Regions from separate parts of the Clostridium sp. CM027 genome, predicted to be linked through region 3. Evidence: riboswitches for the same ligand, from Rfam matches in the RefSeq annotation. Region 3 holds a riboswitch; each other region holds the start of a gene.
What was found. A riboswitch is a leader RNA that binds a small molecule or an ion and turns the genes downstream of it on or off. The one in region 3 is predicted to bind S-adenosylmethionine.
Positions count from the first base shown of each region.

Region 1 (7,803 bases), 350 kb from region 3:
TATTTAATATGTATAAGGTAAAGGTTGTTTTATAACGAGAGGAGAAAAAAATGAGAAGAGTTTTTATTACAGTACATTTAAAAAATATCCTTCTATTAATAACTGCATTTATTGCATTTATAGTTATTACTTCTGTTTTAATAGTGGGGGTAGGAAATAATAAAAGTATAAATAAGGGTAAAAACTCTGCAATTAAGGTAGAAGACAATGAAAATATTATAAAATATGGTTCACTAGCCAAAATCACTAAAGTTAAAGTTTTTATGTCAAAAGAAAATAATATAAAAGAACTTAGTTTAGAAGAATATGTTACGGGAGTTGTTGCAGCGGAAATGCCAGCTGATTTTGGAATAGAAGCTTTAAAATCTCAAGCAGTGGCGGCTAGGACTTATGCTTTAGCTCATGTCACAGAAATGGGTGGAACCCCATGTAAAAATGGTAATGGAGCTGATTTATGCGATACAGTCCACTGTCAAGTTTATAGGACTAAAGAAGAGCGTATAAAAGAATGGGGAAATTCTGGTGAAAAAAATTGGAATAAGATTAAAATGGCGGTTAAAGGAACATTAGGACAAGTTTTAACATATAACAACAACTTAGTAATGGAACCTTATTATTTTGCAACTAGCAGTGGGAAAACGGAAAATTCCGAAGAGGTATTTAGCGATAGCATACCTTATTTAAGGAGTGTAGAAAGTCCAGGCGAAGAAAGAGCAGGAAGCTTTAAGAGTAGTAAAATTTTAAAGTATAAAGATCTAAGTCGAATTATAAATAAAAACTATAATAATGCTAAGGTAACCTCAACTAATATTAAGAAACAAATAACGGTAATTGATAGGACTGAGGCAGGGAGTGTTAAGAGTATTAAGGTAGGGAATATAACCATGACAGGCAGTAAGTTTAGAACAATGCTCGGTTTAAAATCATCGAATTTTGAAATGAAGTTTAATTTAAACAATATAGAAATAGATTGCAGCGGATATGGTCATGGTGTAGGGATGAGTCAATGGGGTGCGGATGCGATGGCGAAAGATGGGAAAACCTATATTGAAATATTAACTCATTATTATCAAGGGACTGTTATATCCAAATGAAAAAAAATACACATAAGCTGGTTATCCTATATAAAAAATGGATAATCAGCTTTGCTTTTTATAAAAATAAACTTGAAGATGATTTAAGCAAAACTAAGGGTGAATAATTTAAAATTTAAAATATGTTTTAAACTATAAAATATAAATATTATTAAAATGTAGATTAACTTAAATAAATTTTAGGAAATATGTATGTTTTAATAAAATATGGACAAAAATACAAATGGAGGTGTTTGTATGAATAAGAATGAAAACAATAAGACATTAAATTTTTTTAAGAAGGAAGGATTCTATGTAATTTTATTTGTTTGTTTATGTATAGTAGCTTCAGTGGCGTCTATAACAGCAAATAATAATAAGAAGCTTTCAAGCAAGCAAGAAGCATTACAAAAACAACAAGCAAATGCAGGAGATGTTATAAAAGCGCAACAAAAAGAATATGAGGGTGCTCTTCAAGTAAAAGAAGAAAAGAAAGCTAAGGCTGAAGCGCTTAAAGCGGTACCAGATATCAAAAAGGTTACAACAGGAAAAGCGGCATCAGCAGTATCTAAATCAGTTAATGCTAAATTTGAAAATCCCGTAGCAAATGGATTACTAGCAAGGGCATATTCAAAAGATATTGATTCAGTAGTGTGGAAGACTGATGGAAGCTATAGGACAAATTTAGGTATTGACATTCAAGCAAAAATAGGGGAGCCAGTTGTAGCGGTTATGGATGGAATAGTTAAAGAAGTTGGTACTGACGTTAATGGCCAAAAAGGTAAGATGGTTAAGATTGATCATCAAAATGGATTTATTACTAACAGTACTAATCTAGATGAAAAAATATTAGTAAAAAAAGGCGATAAAGTAACTAAAAAACAGCAAATTGGTACAGTGGGAAACACTAGTTTAAATTCATTTAAGGAAGAATATGGATCTCACTTACACTTTGAAGTTCTGCAGAGTAATAAGAATGTTGATCCTGCTAAATATGTAAAATATGAGAAATATCAACCTGCAGAAACTAAGAAATAACCAATAACCATCTCAATTAGCCATTTTTTAAAAATATATTAGAAGATGACTAATTGGAATGGAATTTAAAAGCAAGATAATGCATATTTATAAATATATAAGGGTTAAGGAGGCAACACTTGAAAGACTATATTGAAGATCGAGTACTAGAAGTTGCTAAGTACATTATCGAGTCAAAATCTACAATAAGAAGAACTGCCAAAGTGTTTGGCGTTAGCAAGAGTACTATACACAAGGATATGACGGAAAGATTACCCACAATAAATCCTCAAATTGCCAGCGATGCAAAAACAATTTTGGATATAAATAAAGCTGAGCGGCATATAAGAGGCGGAAGAGCAACTAAATTGAAATATAAAGAAGCACAAGGATAAAAACATTCGAAGCTAAAAACTATAAAAAAATTTTAAAATTAAAAGAGGGTTTTCTTATAGCTTTATAGAATAGAGTTTAGTGTAATTTAAATATTGAATATACTAAAGAGCAGGAGTGGTTTTGAAATGTTTTTTTTTAGAATGGGTACAGATATGGGAATAGATTTGGGTACATCTACAGTGCTTGTATATATTAAAGGAAAAGGTGTTATATTAAAAGAACCTTCTGTTGTTGCCATAGATAGAAATAATAATAAGGTATTGGCAGTAGGAGAAGAAGCTAGGCAAATGATAGGAAGGACACCAGGCAATATTGTGGCAATACGCCCTATGAGGGACGGTGTTATTTCGGATTATGACATAACTGAAAAAATGTTAAATCATTTTATCAAGAAGGCTTGTGGGAAAAGAAGGCTATCTTCTCCAAAAGTTGTAATATGTGTACCTTGCGAAGCAACGGAAGTAGAAAGAAGAGCGGTAGAAGATGCAGGTAGAAATGCCGGAGCTAAGAAAGTTCAACTTATAGAAGAACCACTAGCAGCGGCAATCGGAGCGGGACTCGATATTACTAGAGCAAGTGGTAATATGGTTATTGACATTGGTGGAGGCACGACTGATATTGCAGTTATTTCTTTAGGAGGCATGGTTGTACGTGAATCAGTTAAAGTAGCTGGTGATAAGTTTGATGAAGAGATTATAAAATATATCAGAAAAAAACATAAATTAATGATTGGTGAGAGGACTGCAGAGGATTTAAAAATCAACATAGGTTGTGCTTATAAACAAGAAGAAAAGACAAGCATGGAGATAAGAGGGAGAGATTTAATTACAGGTCTTCCTAAGAATTTAGAAGTATCATCAGAAGAAATGAGAGAAGCTTTAAAAGAGGCGGTATATTTAATAGCAGGATGTGCACATTCCGTATTAGAAAAAACACCACCTGAGCTTTCAGCAGATATAGCTGATAAAGGTATAGTTATGACTGGTGGAGGTGCATTGTTAAAAGGCTTAGGTAAGCTCATACAAGAGGTTACTAAAGTTCCGGTATATCTAGCGGAGGATCCGATTTCATGCGTAGCACTCGGAACAGGTAAAGTATTGGATTATATGGATAAGTTAGATAATTCATTCAATGGAAGAGAATTATGCTTAACAGAATAAAAAGTATAAGCAAGCTATAAAAATAAGCAATACAATTATTAGTTTAATTGCATTGCTTATTTTTATATTATATAAGATTTGTAAGTTTAAATTGTGGATAATTATTTAAAACTAATTAAAGCATGTTAAACAGGGCTCAAATTATTTTCTTCATTGGTAAGGGAGTGCAAATAGTATGAATGCAAGAGGGATCTGCTTAAAACATTAGCAATATCCATTACCAAGCTCAATCTTATGTTTCTATTTGTAAATAATTCACTATCATCACTTGAATCTACTATACCTATTAATGAAAGAGTGCCTACCTTAGGAAGGGTTTTCCCTACACCTTTGCCAGGATGAATTGGATAATTTCTAGCTTGGAGTTCTCCAATATTTGAAATGTCTCCTAAACAAGCATCTACACCTATTATAGTACAATTTGGGTGCAATGCATTTATTTTAGATAATTTACTATCTATGTTTAAGGCATGAATTGGATTATCTATAGTGCCATATACAGGTAATGGAAAGGAACTATTTTTTAAAAGTGTACCAACTAAAGGACCTAGACAATCGCCTATACATCTATCGGTACCTATGCAAACAACTAAAGTATTTTTGTCAATATAGTCTTTTAGAAAATTAGAAAGTGTATAGTATGCTAAAGGATCTTTATAATGGGTTTTAGCTTTACTCAAGAAATATACCTCCTTGTATTGCGCTGGGGAAAAATTATTAGTTTCCTATGAATAATTTATATGAATAAATCCCGTGTATTATTATAATAAAGAATAAAAAAATGATTAATTAAAAAATGATATATAAGTATATTAACTATATGAAGGAAAACCAAATAAAAAATATAATAAATTATTTGTGCAAATAGTAAGTTGTATCAATGCTTAATATTAAGCAAATATGCGAATAGTATAGTTATGGAGAGAAGAAGTCGTTTATTAAAGGATAATAGACTTGAAATTAATTAATTAAAGTTGTATAATAATTCTTGTCGACACGGTAAAACGGTAAAACGGCAAAATGATAAAACATAATATGCTGGCATGGCTCAACGGTAGAGCAGCTGACTTGTAATCAGCAGGTTGTAGGTTCAATTCCTATTGCCAGCTCCATAAGTGGAGGAGTTCCCGAGTGGCCAAAGGGGGCAGACTGTAAATCTGTTACGTAATGTTTCGATGGTTCGAATCCGTCCTCCTCCACCATTTATAATGGTTTACAATAAATTATGGTTTACAATAAATTATGGGAGCATAGCTCAGCTGGGAGAGCATCTGCCTTACAAGCAGAGGGTCACAGGTTCGAACCCTGTTGTTCCCACCATAATAATCTTTTTAAAATAGAATAAAATGCATGCTGGCATGGCTCAACGGTAGAGCAGCTGACTTGTAATCAGCAGGTTGTAGGTTCAATTCCTATTGCCAGCTCCACATATGGAGGAGTTCCCGAGTGGCCAAAGGGGGCAGACTGTAAATCTGTTACGTAATGTTTCGATGGTTCGAATCCGTCCTCCTCCACCAAAAGACATCTATAGATGTCTTTTTTTATTTTTTACAGGGTTTAGATTCTGTTGACACCATAGAATGCATATGGTATTATAATTAAAAGTTAATAATTGATAACTCTTATCAAGAGAGGTGGAGGGAAAAAGGCCCTATGAAACCCGGCAACCGGTGCAATGCACCATGGTGCCAATTCCTGCAGTTATAATCTGCAAGATAAGGGAGATGATTAAATCACCTCTTCTTATATTTGGAAGAGGTTTTATTTTTTTATAGGGAAATTTTAGAGAATAGAAGGGAGAATTATAATGAAAAGATTATTTACATCAGAATCCGTTACAGAAGGACATCCAGACAAAATTTGTGACCAAATTTCAGATGCTGTACTTGATGCTATTTTAGAGCAAGATCCTTATGCTAGGGTTGCTTGTGAAACAGCGGTTACTACAGGAATGGTTTTAGTAATGGGAGAGATAACAACTAGTTGTTATGTAGATGTTCCTAAGGTTGTTAGGAATACCATTGAAGGCATAGGATATACTAGAGCAAAATACGGGTTTGATGCTAGCACATGCGCTGTACTTACGTCTATTAATGAACAATCAACAGATATAGCTATGGGAGTAGATGAGGCATTAGAATCTAAAGCAGGCGAGATTGATAAGGTTGACGCAATAGGTGCTGGTGATCAAGGCATGATGTTTGGATTTGCAACTAATGAGACACCAGAATACATGCCACTACCAATTGCTATGGCTCACAGATTAGCAAGAAAGTTAAGCGAAGTAAGAAAAAATGGCACATTAGATTACTTAAGACCGGACGGAAAGACTCAAGTTACTGTAGAGTATGAAGATAATAAGCCAGTAAGAATAGATACTATTGTTATTTCAACTCAACATGCAGAAGAAGCAACTCATGATCAAATTGAAAATGATTTAAAAGAGCATGTAATAAAACCTGTAGTTCCAAGTGGATTATTAGATGAAAATACTAAATATTATATAAATCCTACAGGCAGATTTGTAATTGGAGGACCGCAAGGAGACTCTGGTTTAACAGGAAGAAAAATAATAGTAGATACTTATGGTGGATATGGAAGACATGGAGGTGGAGCATTCTCAGGAAAGGATGCAACAAAAGTTGATAGATCCGCTGCATATGCTGCAAGATGGGTTGCTAAAAATTTAGTTGCTGCAGGAGTTTCAGATAAATTGGAAATTCAGTTAGCTTATGCTATAGGTGTAGCTAAACCGGTATCTATAGAGGTCGAAACTTTCGGAACAGGAAAAATTGACGATGATAAAATAGTTCAAATAGTTGAAAAAGTATTTGATTTAAGGCCAGCTGTAATTATAAGAGAATTAGAACTAAGAAGACCTGTTTATAAACAAGTAGCTGCCTATGGACATTTTGGAAGAATTGATTTAGATCTTTCATGGGAAAAACTAAACAAGGTTGATGAAATAAAAAAGTACGTATAATATAAAAAAAGGGATAACAATTATTAATTGTTATCCCTTTTTAGTGCATGTGATTATTAAGTAGTATTTTGATAAAACCTAAGATAGGGGTATACTGAACATAAGAGATGTAAAATACATATGATATAATAACATTAATAATAATATTATTGCTAATAATATTATTATTAATGTTATTATATGAATTTATAAATAGGAGAGATTTTATGCCGGAAATACAAGGGATAATCGAAGATGTAGTATTTCATAATGAAGAAAATGGATATATAATTGCTCATTTGAATGATAATAAAAAGCAGATAACTGTGGTAGGCATTGTGCCATATATAAGTGAAGGGCAGAACCTGAAATTAACGGGGGAGTGGGTTACTCATCCTCAATTTGGCAAGCAATTTAGAATAATACAATGTGAGGAAATAATACCTAGTTCACTTGAAGGTATAGAAAAATATTTAGCTTCAGGAGTTATTCAAGGAATTGGACCAATAACTGCTAAAAAAATTGTACAGCACTTTGGTGAAAACACCATGAATATATTAGATAATGAAATTGAAAGATTAAAAGAGATTGATGGTGTAGGACAAAAAAAGATTCAATTAATTTTTGAATCATATTCTAAGCAACGAGAAGTTAAAAATATAATGATATTTCTTCAAACATATGGAGTAACACCTAACCAATGTGTGAAAATTTATAAAAAATATGGAGGAGACTCTATAAAGGTAGTACAGGATAATCCTTATGTGTTAACTGAAACCATTTCTGGAGTAGGATTTAAAATTGCAGATAAGATAGCACAAAGTTTAGGCATTGACAAAGAGTCGCCTTTCAGAATACAAAGTGGAATTAATTATGTGGTAAATGAATTTTGCGCTATGGGAAATACTTATATGCCGTTAAACAAATTATACCAAGAATCTAAAAATATTCTTGGGGTTACGGCTGAAGAAATTGAAAAAAATGTTTATGATAATGTATTGCAGGGAAAATTGAAAGTCGAAAATATTGATGAAGAAGACTGTGTTTTCACTATGCCGTTCTATTACTGTGAATTAGCTATTACTAAAAAAATTATAACCTTATCTATAGAAAAGTATGACGAATTAGAAATAGACATAGAAGAAAAGATTAATGACTTCGAAGAAGAAAAAAACATAAAATTTGCAACGTCTCA
Region 1 is NZ_CP077725.1:2,349,155-2,356,957, reverse strand. Features, by position in the region: gene spoIID (stage II sporulation protein D) at 51-1,094, shown strand; gene KTC92_RS11145 (M23 family metallopeptidase) at 1,332-2,111, shown strand; gene spoIIID (sporulation transcriptional regulator SpoIIID) at 2,231-2,485, shown strand; gene KTC92_RS11135 (rod shape-determining protein) at 2,612-3,646, shown strand; gene yyaC (spore protease YyaC) at 3,772-4,326, opposite strand; tRNA gene KTC92_RS11125 (tRNA-Thr) at 4,684-4,758, shown strand; tRNA gene KTC92_RS11120 (tRNA-Tyr) at 4,764-4,848, shown strand; tRNA gene KTC92_RS11115 (tRNA-Val) at 4,891-4,966, shown strand; tRNA gene KTC92_RS11110 (tRNA-Thr) at 4,999-5,073, shown strand; tRNA gene KTC92_RS11105 (tRNA-Tyr) at 5,079-5,163, shown strand; SAM riboswitch class I at 5,266-5,368, shown strand; gene metK (methionine adenosyltransferase) at 5,454-6,629, shown strand; gene KTC92_RS11095 (ATP-dependent RecD-like DNA helicase) at 6,836-7,803, shown strand, end outside.
Region 1: it holds a riboswitch for S-adenosylmethionine, as region 3 does, so the genes downstream of both, metK (methionine adenosyltransferase) here and metA (homoserine O-succinyltransferase) in region 3, are expected to answer to the same signal.

Region 2 (7,803 bases), 1.0 Mb from region 3:
AATAGGGGTACTTAGACAACTAAGGGGGTATTACTATGTCAAATGGAAATGATACTTTAGATACAGAAATAATTGTAAACGAAATATTAGAGCAAGGAGAGATTTTTAACGATATTGAAGAAGATCTATTGCATGACTTAATAGGAAATAAGATATCCAAAGATACTACGATTACTCATAAACAAACTCTTACTTTTGGAAACAAGATGGCTGATAAAATAGCCGCATCAGTAGGCAGCTGGGGTTTTATAATTGCAGCATTAGCAATTATAGGAATATGGATAGTATTAAATATCATCTTAAAGAATTCATTTGATCCCTTTCCATTTATACTTCTTAATCTAGTACTATCGTGTACTGCCGCTATACAAGCACCTGTAATAATGATGAGTCAGAATAGACAGGAAGATAAAGATAGAATAAAATCAAAAAATGATTATAAAATAAATCTGAAATCAGAGTTGATCGTTCAAGATTTGCATAAGAAAATAGATTTATTAATTGAAGATCAAAAAATGTTAGTTAAGAATCAATCTATAATGCTTGAATATATTGAAAGTTTACAAAAAACAAAATAACTGAGTAAAAACCCAAAATTTCTTGAAAGCGATACTCGCATTGTTGATACAAGTTTAGTTCAGTGTTTACTTTAAATCTATTGAATTCATATTTTGAGTTATATTTTAATTTTTAAAATCTTCATCAGATCTATTTTTTATAATTTTTTCAAGTTTGTCTGCACGTTCATTGTAATTACTACCAATTGTGTTTTTAACATAATAAGCAAACCGTTTTTTCATGCCTTTCTCATAGCCAATTCCATCCTCTGGATATTTATGATTGGTAATTTCAATTCCATTCTTACCATTCTTGATATATAGAACTACGGGAATTGCTATTCCACTTTCTAGGATTAGCTTATCTCCCTCTTTAAAATAACCTTCCTTTAATAACCAAATATATATTTTATCTTTATCTTTCCCCAGAACCGTAAATGCACTGTACATTTTCCCTTCTCTTGCTACATTAATATATGTCGTTAAATAATTTACACTGAATATTTATACATTACAACTACCAAGTCAAAGCGTGATATAGAACAACCCCCAAATTAATTAAATCAAAATGGGGGTTGTTTTTATTTTTTATATTAAGAATCCACGAAGGTTGCTACGGCATTTTTAATACTGCATCATTTGAAATGCTATTAATATTTTTCAGAGAATATTTCAAAATATGCTTGAGGATGTACACAAGCTGGGCATATTTTCGGAGCACTTTTTCCCTCAAAAATATAACCACAGTTTCTACATTTCCAAATAACTGATTCTTCTTTATTAAATACTGTATTATTTTCTATATTACTTAATAGTTCTCTATATCTTTCTTCATGATGCTTTTCAACATCAGAAATTTTTCTAAAAACAAACGCGATATCATCAAAGCCTTCCTCCTGCGCAACTTTCGCAAATGCTGGGTAAAGATCTGACCACTCTTCATTTTCTCCATTTGCTGCTGACAATAAATTTGCTTTAGTATCTCCAAGACCTACAGGATATGTGGCATTAATTTCTACCACTTCTCCATTTAAACTTTCATTTAAAAACTTAAAAAATCTTTTAGCGTGTTCTTTTTCATTATCTGCTGTTTCTATGAATATATTAGCTATTTGTACATACCCCTCTTTTTTCGCTATAGATGAATAATAAGTATATCTATTCCTAGCTTGTGATTCACCTGCGAATGATTTCATAAGATTTTCAGCTGTTTTTGTACCCTTTAATGTTTTCATAAAATGCCTCCTTGTTTTTCTACTTAAAGAAAATAATTACCTCTATTAGAGTATACCCTAAATAGTATACTTTGCTTCTTTTAATCCATACTATTTTAAGAAAGTTTACTAAATTACCTATTAATTAAGTTTATTCTAAGTATGTACCTTATTTCCAAACATCAGTATCAACACCAATAGATTTTGATTTGAATTTAGTTCCATCGGTTTTTTTATAATTTTTCAATATTTTTAATGCATAGTTAGACCCAATTAATATAATTGGAACATTTACATAAACTAAAACAATATTTACAAAATCACCTATGTACCATAAATTTGTAAGTTCTAAACCAGCAAGAACTGTTAATGCGCCAAATGGAACAAAGAATAATGCACCAACCAAACGTATTCCCATAATAAATTTCTTATTTCTAGATATTAAATTTGCGGAGACTTCTGCAAACAATATTAAACCGAGCAATGTTGTAAATGCAAACATTCCATAGCATAGCGAAACAATAATTGTAACTGTTCCATCTAATGCAGTACCAGGAACTAAGTATTTGATTGAGGATAGGTAAACTGTAAGTTTCGACGCTTCTATACTTTCCCATGAAACTCCAGCAGTGCCTGTCCAAACATGTGCCATAACAATAACAAATCCAGTCATACTACATATTACCATTGTGTCAAGAAAAACTCCTAGACATTGTACAAAACCTTGTTCTGCAGGATGTTTATTCTCCGCTGTAGCAGCCGCCATTGTAATTGTTCCTTGCCCAGCTTCATTGGACATTAACCCACGCTTAATTCCTTGAGCTAAAGCTACACCAAATGCCCCACCAAATAATGCATTGGGCTTAAATGCTCCACCAATCACTTCTTTAAAGAAATACGGAACTTTATCTAAATTAACTAATATTATTAAAATAACTATAAGTGTATAAATAACTGCCATAATAGGTACTAGTATATCTGTAACTGCAGTAACTCTTTTTATTCCTCCAATTACAGTCAAAAGAACAGTAATTATTAAGACTATTGCTATACCATAATAAACTGTAGATTGACGTCCAAAGGTTTTTCCAGCTATAGTATCAGCTATTGAACCGAAACTTGTAAATAAATGAAAAGCTTGAGATGGGATAACAAACAGTGCATATATTATAAAAAGTGAAGACAGTACAATACCTACCCACCGTTTATTGCCCAAAATCTTTTGACCATAAAATGGAAGTCCACCTACGAACTCCTTGCCATTTTTCTCTTTAAAAAGCTGTGCAAGTACAGATTCTACAAAAGCCGTGGACATACCAAAGAAAGCTGAAACCCACATCCAAAATAGTGCCCCTGGTCCGCCAACAGATATTGCACCTGTAACCCCCATAATATTACCTGGACCTACACGCATAGCAGAACTTAGTAAAAATGATGCTAATGAACTAACCCCAGTATCTGTTTCCTTTTTTGTAGCAAGAATCTTAATTCCTTTTTTAAATGCCATAACTTGAATAAATCCAGTTTTAAATGTAAGATAAATTCCTGTTCCTAAAAGTAAAATAACTGCAAAGGCAAAATTACCTAAAACCGGGATGTTTTGATACCACTTAAAATTAGTTGGAAATTCCCATAGAAAATCCGCAATAGGAACTATAAAATCAAAAAAATTATTTATTGCTTGAAATAATACACTCATTTTTAAACCTCCATATTATAATGTTATCCTTATTTGCATTTTAGAATTAATTACTCCAAAAATTATTTGCATACGGTAATTATACACTAATAAGGTATAAAATGAATTTTTTAAAAAATAAAAGTATAAAAATGTCGTTAAACTTTATGCTTTACTATAAAAAAATCATCTTACTTTCGACTATTACGCCCAAAGCAAAATGATTAATGGTTTTATATTTTTTTTAGAAAGCAGGAATTATATCTCCTTTATATTTATCTTCAATAATTTTTTTAACTTCTGGAGAATTTAATGCCTTTGAAAGTGCTTCTATATGAGGTTTAGTTTTATCTTCTTTTCTAACTGCAAGCACATTTGCATAAGGCGAATCTTTTGATTCAATTGCTAGTGCGTCTTTTGTCGGATTTAAATTGGCTTCTATTGCAAAATTTGAGTTTATAACTGCTGCATCCACATCTTTTAAAATCCTTGGAAGCTGAGGAGCGTCTAATTCAGTTATTTTAAAATTCTTTTTATTTTCAGTAATATCAAGTTTAGAAATAAGATCTCCACTTTTTAGTTTTAATAGCCCTTCCTTCTCAAGCACTCTAAGTGCTCTTGCTCCATTTGTAGGATCACTTGGAATGGCTATTTTAGCTCCATCTTTTAAATCACTTAGCTTTTTATATTTATTAGAGTACACACCCATAGGTTCAAGATGAACCTTTACAGTATAGTCTAGGTCCACTCCCTTTTCTTTACTAAAGGATTGCAAATAAGGAATATGTTGAAAGAAATTAGCATCTAATTGTCCCTCGGCTAGTGCAGTGTTTGGTGTTACATAGTCAGTAAATTCTACTATTTCGAGAGTATATCCCTCTTTTGCGAGAATCGGCTTTATAGCCTCTAATATTTCTTTATGAGGCACTGGTGACGCACCTACTTTAATGATTTTTTTCTCAGTTACATCCGCCTCTTTTTTTGCTCCACATCCACTCAGTGTAAAAATCACAACTATTGTTAATAATATGCTTAATATTTTTTTCATTTTTAATTTCCTCCTCTTATTTTTCTTTTAATATTTTTATAATTCAAAACTTATTTAATCATTTTTCTGTACAATATATTTCCTAAGGCTTGAATTACTTGCACAACTGCAATTAATATAATTACAGTGTATATCATGATATCTGACTTAAATCTATAGTAACCATATTTTACGGCTACATCTCCAAGTCCCCCTCCACCAATTGTCCCAGCCATAGCTGAGTAACCTATAATGTTTATTATTGTTAACGTAACTCCAAGAACTATAGACGGCATTGCCTCTTTTAACATAACCTTAAATATAATTTGATAGGTTTTTGCACCAAATGACTTAGCTGCTTCAACAATTCCATAATCCACTTCTAAAAGTGCAGATTCTATTATTCTTGCAGCAAAAGGTGCTGCACCAAGCGTTAGAGGAACTATAGCTGCATTAGTACCTATTGTTGTTCCAACTATAAGCTTAGTTAAAGGGAATATAGATATCATTAGTATAATAAACGGAAAAGACCTAAGTACATTTATTACTAAATTTAAGATTTTATAGATTAAAGTGTTTGGCCTTAGGCCAATAGGTCCAGTTATAATTAATCCTACTGCTGAAATAAACCCTAAAATAACTGTAAAAATCGTGGATAATGTTACCATATATATAGTTTCTTTTAGTGCAGGTAATAAAATATCTTTAAATAGCATTTATACTCTCTCCCTTGTGCTTCTCAAGCTGCACAGAATAATTAATGAGCTCCCACTCTATAGATTTTTCATCTAAATAATTTAATATCTTCTTCTTATTCTCTTTACTTGCATTTATTATGAGACTTCCCATTACGTTATCCCTAAATTTTTCAAGCCTGCCCCATACTATTGAAAAATCAATATTTAACTCCCTGGCAATTGATGTTATAAGGCAACTCTGGGTAATTTCCTTTGTAAAAAATATTTTAATGTTATATCCAGTGCTAGGCAGTAATTCTTCCTCTCCCATAAGTGTTTGCATTTCCTTTGTTGGCCTAATAAATAGTTCATCGGTAATGCCATGGCTTTTAATTTCCCCTCCTTCTAAAAGAATAAATTTATTACAAATTTCTTTGACCACTTCCATCTGATGGGTAACTACAATAATTGTTATATTAAATTTGTTATTGATAGCTCTTAAAAGCTCTAATATAGATTTTGTAGTTTTAGGATCTAGTGCAGAGGTAGCTTCATCACAAAGTAATATTTTCGGATTAAGTGAAAGCGCTCTTGCAATTCCAACTCTTTGCTTCTGCCCTCCGCTAAGTTGTTTTACATTGGTGTTTGCTTTATCCTTAAGTCCTACTAACTCTATTAAGCTATCTACTCTTTTTTTAATAAAATTTTTATCGTTTCCCCATATTTCTAGTGGAAATGCTATGTTTTCAAAAACATTTTTACTGTTAATAAGATTAAAACTTTGAAATATTATGCCTACATTTTTCCTAAACTCGCGAAGTTCTTTCAAACTTAGCTGTTTCACCCCTTTTTCCATTATATTAATGGTACCTGTATCATAGGTTTCAAGCCCATTAAAGCATCTAAGTAAAGTGGATTTACCAGCTCCACTGTGACCAATAACACCATAAATATCACCCTCCTCCACTGTAAATGAAACATCATTTAACACTTTAACCCCTGAAAAACTTTTACTTACACCTCGAACTTTAATCATGATATCCCTTCTCCTTTTCATTTCTTATAATTCATCTTTACCTTTTGATCCTTTCTTTAAACATCACTCTAAAAAAATAGAGCCCAAGAATAAACTTGGGCACTACTTCCAAACTTATTCTTATCTTGCAGCAATGCTGCAGGAATTAACACCATGTATCATAATATGATACTGGTTGTCGGGGTTCATAGGGCCAGTCCCTCCACCTCTCTTGATAAGACACTATTAAATTTTATTTACATCTATTCAAAAAAACAAAAACCTCTTTCATCATTATATAATGATGAAAGAGGTATAAAATTACAAAGACACCTCTCTCATCTTCCGCTAATTTACAATGAAATTAACGCAGGATTTAGCACCTATTCAGACAATACGTCTGATGGTTGCCGAGATGTCATCGGGCCAGTCCCTCTATCTCTCTTGATGAGAATTAACTTATTTATTAAATTAGATTTATAATATCACTATATGAATGCTATGTAAAGAAGTTTTTATATACACCTTCTCCAAACATCATACAACTGTCTAATGATGTTTCATCATAATATATATTTTGTTCATACTTTATATATAACATAAATATTCATGTTACATTATTTATGTTATAATATATTGTAATAATTATATTGTTCTAGGAGGATACATTGTATGGCTAATGTTTGAAATGCCAATAAGAAATAATTAACATCAATAGAAATCACATCATATAACTTGGTGTTATTGACAAAATTGTAAAATAATTGTATTATACACACATAAACTAAGCACTTTTTTAATAGTATAAGAGAGACCCATAAGGTCTCTTTTATGTGACCTAGTATTAGAATTCAGTAATAACAATTGAATATAGGACTAAAAACAGGAAATACTTATGGCGACCAAGTAAGCCCCCCCTTTACAGTATGTATGAAGCGTGGTCATTTAGGGCTAACCCTGGACATTTTTTGTATAATAAAAAAAGGAGGAGATATTAATGGATGATAATAAAAATGTAGAACCCATAAAAACAGCACCGGTTAAAAAGAAACTTTGGAAAAAAATCGTTAAAGGTTTATTGATATTTTCTGCAATAATTTTCGTATCGGCTACGATAACTTTAGGATATGGTTATATTAAATATGGGCCTAAAATAGAGGCAACTATAAAAGATGCTAACAATATAGCACAAACCATAAACGAAACCTCCTTTAATACCCGAAAACCAACACAATTTTTTGATACTAATGGTAAACTATTAAAAGAATTTAAGACCAATACATATTATTACACAAAAGAAGCAGACTTAAATCCCTATGTAGGTAAAGCTGTCACTTCAATAGAAGACCAAAGATTTTATAAACATGGTGGTATAGATTATAAAGGTATAAGGAGAGCTGTCTGGGTATATATAAAATCCAAGGGAGCTATCGTACAAGGTGGTTCAACAATAACGCAACAACTTGCAAGAAATGTATTCCTTACATTTGACGTAACCTTGTCGAGAAAATTGGAAGAGTCTGTTATAGCAAATAAATTAGAAGAAAGATATTCAAAAGATCAAATATTAGAGTTTTATGTAAATAATATAAACTTCGGCAATGGATGCTATAGTATTGAAAGTGCTTCACAATT
Region 2 is NZ_CP077725.1:3,017,748-3,025,550, reverse strand. Features, by position in the region: gene KTC92_RS14435 (DUF1003 domain-containing protein) at 36-578, shown strand; gene KTC92_RS14430 (hypothetical protein) at 684-1,007, opposite strand; gene rbr (rubrerythrin) at 1,208-1,792, opposite strand; gene KTC92_RS14420 (sodium:alanine symporter family protein) at 1,941-3,470, opposite strand; gene KTC92_RS14415 (MetQ/NlpA family ABC transporter substrate-binding protein) at 3,694-4,497, opposite strand; gene KTC92_RS14410 (methionine ABC transporter permease) at 4,548-5,192, opposite strand; gene KTC92_RS14405 (methionine ABC transporter ATP-binding protein) at 5,182-6,189, opposite strand; SAM riboswitch class I at 6,307-6,410, opposite strand; SAM riboswitch class I at 6,504-6,622, opposite strand; gene KTC92_RS14400 (transglycosylase domain-containing protein) at 7,166-7,803, shown strand, end outside.
Region 2: it holds a riboswitch for S-adenosylmethionine, as region 3 does, so the genes downstream of both, KTC92_RS14405 (methionine ABC transporter ATP-binding protein) here and metA (homoserine O-succinyltransferase) in region 3, are expected to answer to the same signal.

Region 3 (7,803 bases):
TTAATGTACCATTCAATTGACTACGAAAAAGATAATCCTATTCGTCTTCCTGTTAAAAGATTTGAGGAGCAACTAAAATATTTAAAAGATAATGGTTATTATACTATTACACTTACAAATTTATATGAATATCTTATTAAGGATATACCAATACCTGAAAAATCCATAGTTCTTACTTTTGATGATGGTTATGAAGATAATTATACGGATATGTTCCCTGTTTTGAAAAAGTATAATTTTAAAGCAACAATTTTTGTTATTACTGGTAGTATTGATAAAAGTCCTAACTATATGACTTCGAAACAGCTTGTGGAAATGGAAAAATATGGAGTGGAAATAGGGAGTCATACCGTAAAGCATGAAAATTTAAAAGAGATGCCTAAGGATAAGCAACTAGAAACTTTAGTTAAATCTAAAAAAGATTTGGAAAAAATATTAAATAAACAAATAAAATTCTTTTCCTACCCTTATGGTGGATACAGCAAAACTTCAATTGAGGCTGTACGAGAAGCAGGGTATACAATGGCTTTTAGTACTGACGGCAGATGGTCTTCCAAAGAGGATGGTATACTTTCCTTACATAGGGTATATATAAGTTCATTCCATGACATGGAAGAATTTAAGAAACGTATTTCTAATACAGATTAAATTTTAATAAAGTTCAATATTTAGAGTTGGGTCCCTAAGTTACTAGGGGCCCAACTTTTATATGTATTATTCTAGGTACACCAAATTGTAAGGTGTCTCCTGATAAACATAATAATTTAACCAGTTTAAAAAAAGCAAACTTGAGTGACCTCTCCATTTTACGATAGGTATTTTTAATGGATCGTCTTTTGGATAATAATTTTTGGGGACATTTATATTTAAGCCGTTTGCTATATCCCTGTCATATTCATTTTTTAATGTTAATGGATCATACTCTGAATGCCCGGTTATAAAAATTTGTCTTCCCTTTTTTGCTGATACAATGTAAATGCCTGATTCCTCAGATTCTGATAAAATTTCAAGCTCATCTATTTTATCAATATCAACTTTTCTTATTTCAGTATGTCTTGAATGTGGAACATAAAATTCATCATCAAATCCACTCAAAAGTTTAACGTTTTGCTTTGTTATTTTATGTTTAAACACTCCAAATACTTTACTATCAAGTTTATGTTTTTGCACTCCGTAATGATAATGAAGCCCTGCTTGAGCACCCCAACAAATATGCAAGGTAGAGTATACATTGTGAACACTCCATTCCATAATTTTTTTAAGCTCCTCCCAGTAATCCACTTCTTCAAAGGGAATACTTTCAATTGGCGCTCCAGTTATTATCATTCCATCAAATCTAGAATTCTTTATTTCTTCAAAAGTGTTATAAAATTTAATTAAATGTTCCTGCGATATATTTTTACATGCATGGCTTGCAGGGTGAAGAAGAACTATATCAATCTGTAGTGGAGAGTTCCCAAGAAGTCTTAAAATTTGTGTTTCAGTATCGATTTTTGTTGGCATAAGGTTTAAAATCACAATTTTTAAAGGCCGAATATCTTGGTGAAATGCGCAGTCTTCTGTAATAGTAAAAATGTTCTCTTTATTTAAAGTTTTAAACGCTGGAAGATTGTCAGGTATTTTTATTGGCATTTGCATCCTCCTTGTAATTAGGCATCTTATAAAAAAAAGCTGCTTTCCTATAAGGAAAGCAGCGTGATTAACTTTAATAAACAATAAAATTGTATTATAAAATTTGCTATCGTCCTTATCTTTCAGATTTTATAATCTGATGGAATTGACACCATTGCACTCCACTTAAGAATGCTGGTTGTCGGGCATCATCGGGCCAGTCCCTCTGCCGCTCTGGATAAGTTGTATTCAGTTGTTATTGCTTAGTATATTACTCGTAAAAGCAATTGTCAATAGGTAAAAATGTCTTTGTTTTATTTTTGACAATATTGAACATATGTGTTACGATTGCTACTGTTCATCGGAGGGTATATAGATAATTATATGCTGGATAAGATGGTTGGATAAAGCCAACTTCCTTATCCAGCATTTTTTTATTTTAGGAGGCACATATTATGACACAACAGAACATTTTAACAGAAGGAAAGGTTATTATGAAACAAGAGAATACTTTAACAGAGGGTAAGGTTATCCCAACGCTTTTAAAATTTGCATTTCCGTTTCTATTAGCAAGCTTGTTGCAAGCACTCTATGGTGCAGCTGATTTGTTGGTTGTTGGACAGTTTGATAATTCGGCGCAAGTTTCTGCTGTGGCAACAGGAAGCCAGATTATGCAGACAATCACAAGCGTTATCCTTGGATTAACAACTGGAGGTACTATTTTAATTGGCAACTATTTGGGTGCAAAAAAATATAAAGATATTGCAGAGTCAGTTGGAACTATCATTTGTACATTTGGTATAATAGCAGCTGTGTTGACTGTAATTATGGTGGTAATGACAGGTACTATTACAAATTTAATGAATACGCCAACAGAGGCATTTAAATACACAAAAGAATATATTTTTATCTGTTCTTGTGGTATTCCATTTATTATAGGGTACAATGCGTTGAGTGGTATTCTGCGAGGGCTAGGCAATTCAAAAGCACCATTATTCTTTATTGCGGTAGCTTGCGTAACTAATATTATGGTAGATTTAATATTAGTGGGTGGGTTCCATATGGGGGCGCCAGGAGCTGCAATTGCTACTATAGCTGCTCAAGCTATAAGCTTCATAATTGGGGTGCTGTATATAAAAAAGATAGGTTTTAACTTTGAGTTTCATCGTAGTCATATTAGGATTGAAGCAGGAAAAGCAAAGAAGGTATTTAAGCTAGGATTACCAATAGCATTACAGGATGGTTTAATTAATATTTCTTTTATAATAATTACAGCAGTTATTAATGTAATGGGACTTACTGCTTCTGCATCTGTAGGTGTTGTCGAAAAAATAATTGTATTTACAATGCTTCCAACGATTGCATTTGCTTCAGCAATTGCAGCGATGACAGCTCAGAATATGGGGGCAGGAAAGAAGGAAAGAGCAAAACAATGTTTGTATATAGGCACGGGATGCTCATTAATATTAGGAATAATATGTTATGCATATGCACAATGGAATCCAACATCGCTTACAGCATTGTTTTCTAGGGATACAGCGGTCATAGAAACAGCTGCATTATATATTAAATCATACAGCATCGATTGCATTTTGGTATGCTTTGTATTTTGTATGAACTCGTTTTTTAGTGGTTGTGGTAATTCGTTATTTCCAATGATTCACAGTTTAATTGCTACATTTATCATTCGTATACCGTTATCTTTTGTTTTAAGTAAAATAGTAGGTATGACTCTATATGAAATTGGATTTGCTTCTCCTCTTGCAACATTCGCATCACTTGTAATGTGTATAATCTACATGAAATCAGGTAAATGGAATAATAATAAAATTATTTATTGAGGAAATTATATAATATAATGTGAAAAGCAAAAAAATGATTTCTGTGCACAACACAGAAATCATCTTTTTGATTCAGCATAGACTTATTTAAAATTTTTATTTGTAAAGGGTATATTTTTATTTAAATATTTCTTTTCATAGTGGCTATACATAAACCAGGCAACAGCCGCAAAAAATATCGGGCCACCTATACTCCAAAGTGTTATGCTCAATTTTCCTTCCAGTGCTGGTTGTATTATTGAGAAGAAGTTTGCAAATCCAACAGTGAACATAACAACTATTGTCCATATTAGTGCACTTCTTTCAGTTTTGAATATTTCAAAAGGCTTAATAATATCTTTGTTTTTCTTAAATGGTGCAAAAGCAAAAGCTATAAACATGTATGGAAGAGTCATAGCTACATTAGTCATAGCTACTAATACAACGAAGAAACCTGACATATTCTCTCCACCAAAGGATACAAGAGCAATAATAACACAAACTATTGTAGCTTGAATCCACATAGCCCTTTGAGGCATTCCATTTTTCATTTCTGCCATTTTCCCAGGCCATAATTTAGCTGGAGTACCTTCAATTAATTGTTTTAATGGAGAAAACATTAATGTAAAGAATGCACCGGCTAAAGCTAAGAACATTGAAAGCCCAACGAATCTAGCTACTCCATGCGCCAAAGCTAAACATGTTGCTTCGCTTGCACCGAATGCGCTACCAAGAGAATATCCTAGGTTACTCATTACTACATAACCAACATTACCTAAGTGAACGCCATTTCCAGTCATAACAGTTGACCAGTTAGTAAATATACCAACAAGGAATAGTCCAAGTGCGTATCCAACTGAGATAACAATTGCTGAAATAACAACACCCTTAGGGAAGTTTTTTTCAGCATTTTCTGTTTCGTCAACTAGTCCTCCAACAACTTCAATACCACCATAAGCAAATATAGCAAATACTACGAAAGCAAATGATGAAATCATATTTCCAGAATAAGCAGGATCTGGCGAGGATATGAATGAACTAAGTCCAGTTATTGGCTGAGCTAACTGGCCATGATTTCCTATAAGGACTAGTAGAGATCCGACTAATAATACTACATTTAACAATGCAACTGCAGTGCCACCTAGTGAAGTTACCTTTTTAATTTTATCTAATCCCTTAGTTGATATAAATGTAACAAATATTATCCAAAGCATTCCAAGTATTCCTAAAGTTTTAGGCCCGGTTAATCCAAATAAGGAACAAGTCTGTGTTATATCTTTACCAAATATTGCATTCGATATTGGAACCCAAATTCCCGATGCAACGTTAACCATCCAAATTACATAAGATGCGTACCACATGAACGTTGCCATAAAAGCAAATTTAGCCCCCACTGATTTTTCCATCCATGAGTAGATTCCACCTTTTTCATCCTTGAAAGCTGCACCAAACTCAGATAGCATGAAAGCAAAAGGAATAAAAAATGTTATTCCAGACAGTATGTACCAAGGAATGGCAGCATAACCCATCTTATAGAATGATCTGGGAATGTTGTTAAATCCATAAACCGAAGTAAAAATCATTAAAACTAATGATACTAATGTTAAATGTTTAGTACTTTTTACTTTTTCCGACATGTTTTTTCCCCCTTTAATGTAGACGATCTAAGTTAATTTACTTTGTTAATATCATTATATAGCAACTGGTAAAAATTTCAATAGCAAAGGGGTTATTTATAGTTAATAATTGTAAAATAGACCAATAAATACTATTGTGATTAGGTAAATAGTGCATAAGGTAAGAAAAGAGGATATAATAAGGGAAGCTTTGAAACTAACTTTTTATTGTAAATCCATTTAAATAAAGGGGAAGATGATGATAAAAACAAATGCTATGCGAATTTTAGATAAAGGGAATGTAGAATACAATGTTATAACTTATGATATCAAAGATGATAAAATAGATGGAGTGTCTGTGGCAAATAAGATAGGTAGAGATGAAAAGTATGTCTATAAAACTTTAGTGACACATGGAATTTCTAAAAATATTTATATTATATTAATTCCAGTTAGAGAAGAAATAGACTTTAAGAAAGTAGCTAAAGTAACTAACGAGAAAAGAATAGAAATGTTAGATTTAAAGGATCTTCAAAAGGTTACAGGATATGTTAGAGGGGGGTGTTCCCCTATAGGTATGAAGAAACAGTATAAAACATTTATTGATAAAAGTGCTCTCGAAATAGATACCATAATTGTAAGTGCCGGAAAAATAGGAGTTCAAGTAGAAATCAACGCAAATTTATTAAAGGATAATGTGGAGGGTGAGTTTGCTTTTTTAGTAAAGTAATCTAACAATTATTCTGAGGGATTATCCAATCGGGATAATAAATTATCATAGGGTGGTGTATTAGCAATTTTAAAATAGGGGATGTTAATGATAAATTACGTTTCTAAAAACTTTTAACGACATTTCAGAAGGAAAGTCTCACACTTCTATAAGTGGGAGTAACTACTATAAGTGGAAGTATTTGCAAAATTGGGTGTAAAATATTATAATATGCAATTACAGTTTAGATAAGAAGAAGTTGAACTTAGGTTACAAAAGAATGTGAATAAAAAAATTGGCAAAAGCCAGATAGTGAACTACTGAAATATATATTTCAGTAGTTTTTTGAATATCGAGCATTTTTAATATTACTTGTAATTTATTTCATTATCGGATTTCAATTTAAAGATGAAATGTTGATACAACAGTTGTTAGTACTATATTAGGTACTTTTATTAATTAATCAATATTTTTTATTATTCTACAAGGATTTCCAACAGCGATAACATTAGCTGGAATATTTTTTGTAACCACGCTACCAGAACCTATTACGCTATTATCCCCAATAGTTACACCGGGATTTATTATAGAGCCACCACCAATCCATACATTATTACCTATAGTTACAGCTTTTGTATAATCAGCATTTTTGGGCCTTAATTTGGGATCAATTAAATGAGTTGCAGTAAATATGCTTACATTAGGAGCACACAATACATCATGTCCAATTTTTACAAGTCCATCATCTAAAACCAAAAAATTAAAATTCGCATAGAAATTTTCTCCAATTTCAATATTAGTGCCATAATCACAATGAAAGGGAGGTTCTATTTCAAAATTCCCGCCTATTTCTCCAAGTAGTTTTTTAATAATATTTATTCGCTCGATTGTTTCCTCGGGATCTGTATTATTATATAGTTTTGTAAGATGCCTAGCTTTATTTCTTAAGAGTACTAAATCTTTATCATAGGCATTATATATTTCACCATTTAGCATCTTTTGTTGTTCATTCATTTTATACACTCCTTATTATACTTAGTTAGTATGAGTATAGCATAGTAGAATAAACAGTAGAATTAAAGAGCCAATAAAGCTTAATATAGAAAGTAAAGTGATTAGAAATGGAACCATGTGATATGTCTTTAAAGTATATGATATACAGCGAGAATAAGGGGCGCGTTTCACAAGAATTTGGAAAGGAAATTATGGCAAAATAAGCATGGAAGAACAAAAAACTAAGTCACTTAGATTATTTATGTGACTTAGCCTAATCATATGATTTTGCTCGAATCTAAGTAGAAAATTATTTTTTTACATTGTCTTTGTCCGGCATAGGCATCATATGGTGCATATGCATCATACACATCATACACATCATATGCATCATATGCATCATACAGTTCTGCATCATAGGATCCATTGGTGTCTGATTCATAGGCATCATTGACATCATAGGATTCATTTGATTCATAGGCATCATATGCATCATGGGATCCATTTGATTCATAGGCATCGTAGGATTCATTTCTTTCATGTTTTTACAGTCCATTGAATAATTTTTCATAAAAATCTCCTTATAAAAGTTATACACAATATATTATTATGTAAAATAACATTTTATGTTACTACCTTTTCTAATTTAAAACATACTTCTAAAGAATCTTTATTGTTTTATATATAAGTAATTGTAAGTAGTTAAAGAGAACTACATGATTACAAAATTTCAAAATAAAATTAAACCATTAAAAAATGCGATTTTTTAATGGTTTAATATTTGTGATACTATACTATTTTTTTAATTCCGTTTTTCCTGTCAATTTACTTTTGGCATCCATTTTGAATGTAGATTTAGATTCATCAGTAGTAAAATATATATTTCCGTCAACGGTAGCATCTTTTAACTGAAAGTTATTTGCAGAAACATAAAGATCACCTTTGAAAGTCCCATGTTCTATACTGCCGTTAACACTATTGATAGTTAATTTTGGAACAGTTAAAGTGAATCTAGCAGTTATGTTTTTATTCTCATCTTGGCTGTATAGAGCTA
Region 3 is NZ_CP077725.1:1,997,151-2,004,953, reverse strand. Features, by position in the region: gene KTC92_RS09460 (polysaccharide deacetylase family protein) at 1-648, shown strand, start outside; gene metA (homoserine O-succinyltransferase) at 715-1,632, opposite strand; SAM riboswitch class I at 1,745-1,856, opposite strand; gene KTC92_RS09450 (MATE family efflux transporter) at 2,067-3,452, shown strand; gene yjeM (glutamate/gamma-aminobutyrate family transporter YjeM) at 3,536-5,068, opposite strand; gene ybaK (Cys-tRNA(Pro) deacylase) at 5,307-5,777, shown strand; gene KTC92_RS09435 (sugar O-acetyltransferase) at 6,216-6,770, opposite strand; gene KTC92_RS09430 (hypothetical protein) at 7,060-7,320, opposite strand; gene KTC92_RS09425 (hypothetical protein) at 7,544-7,803, opposite strand, start outside.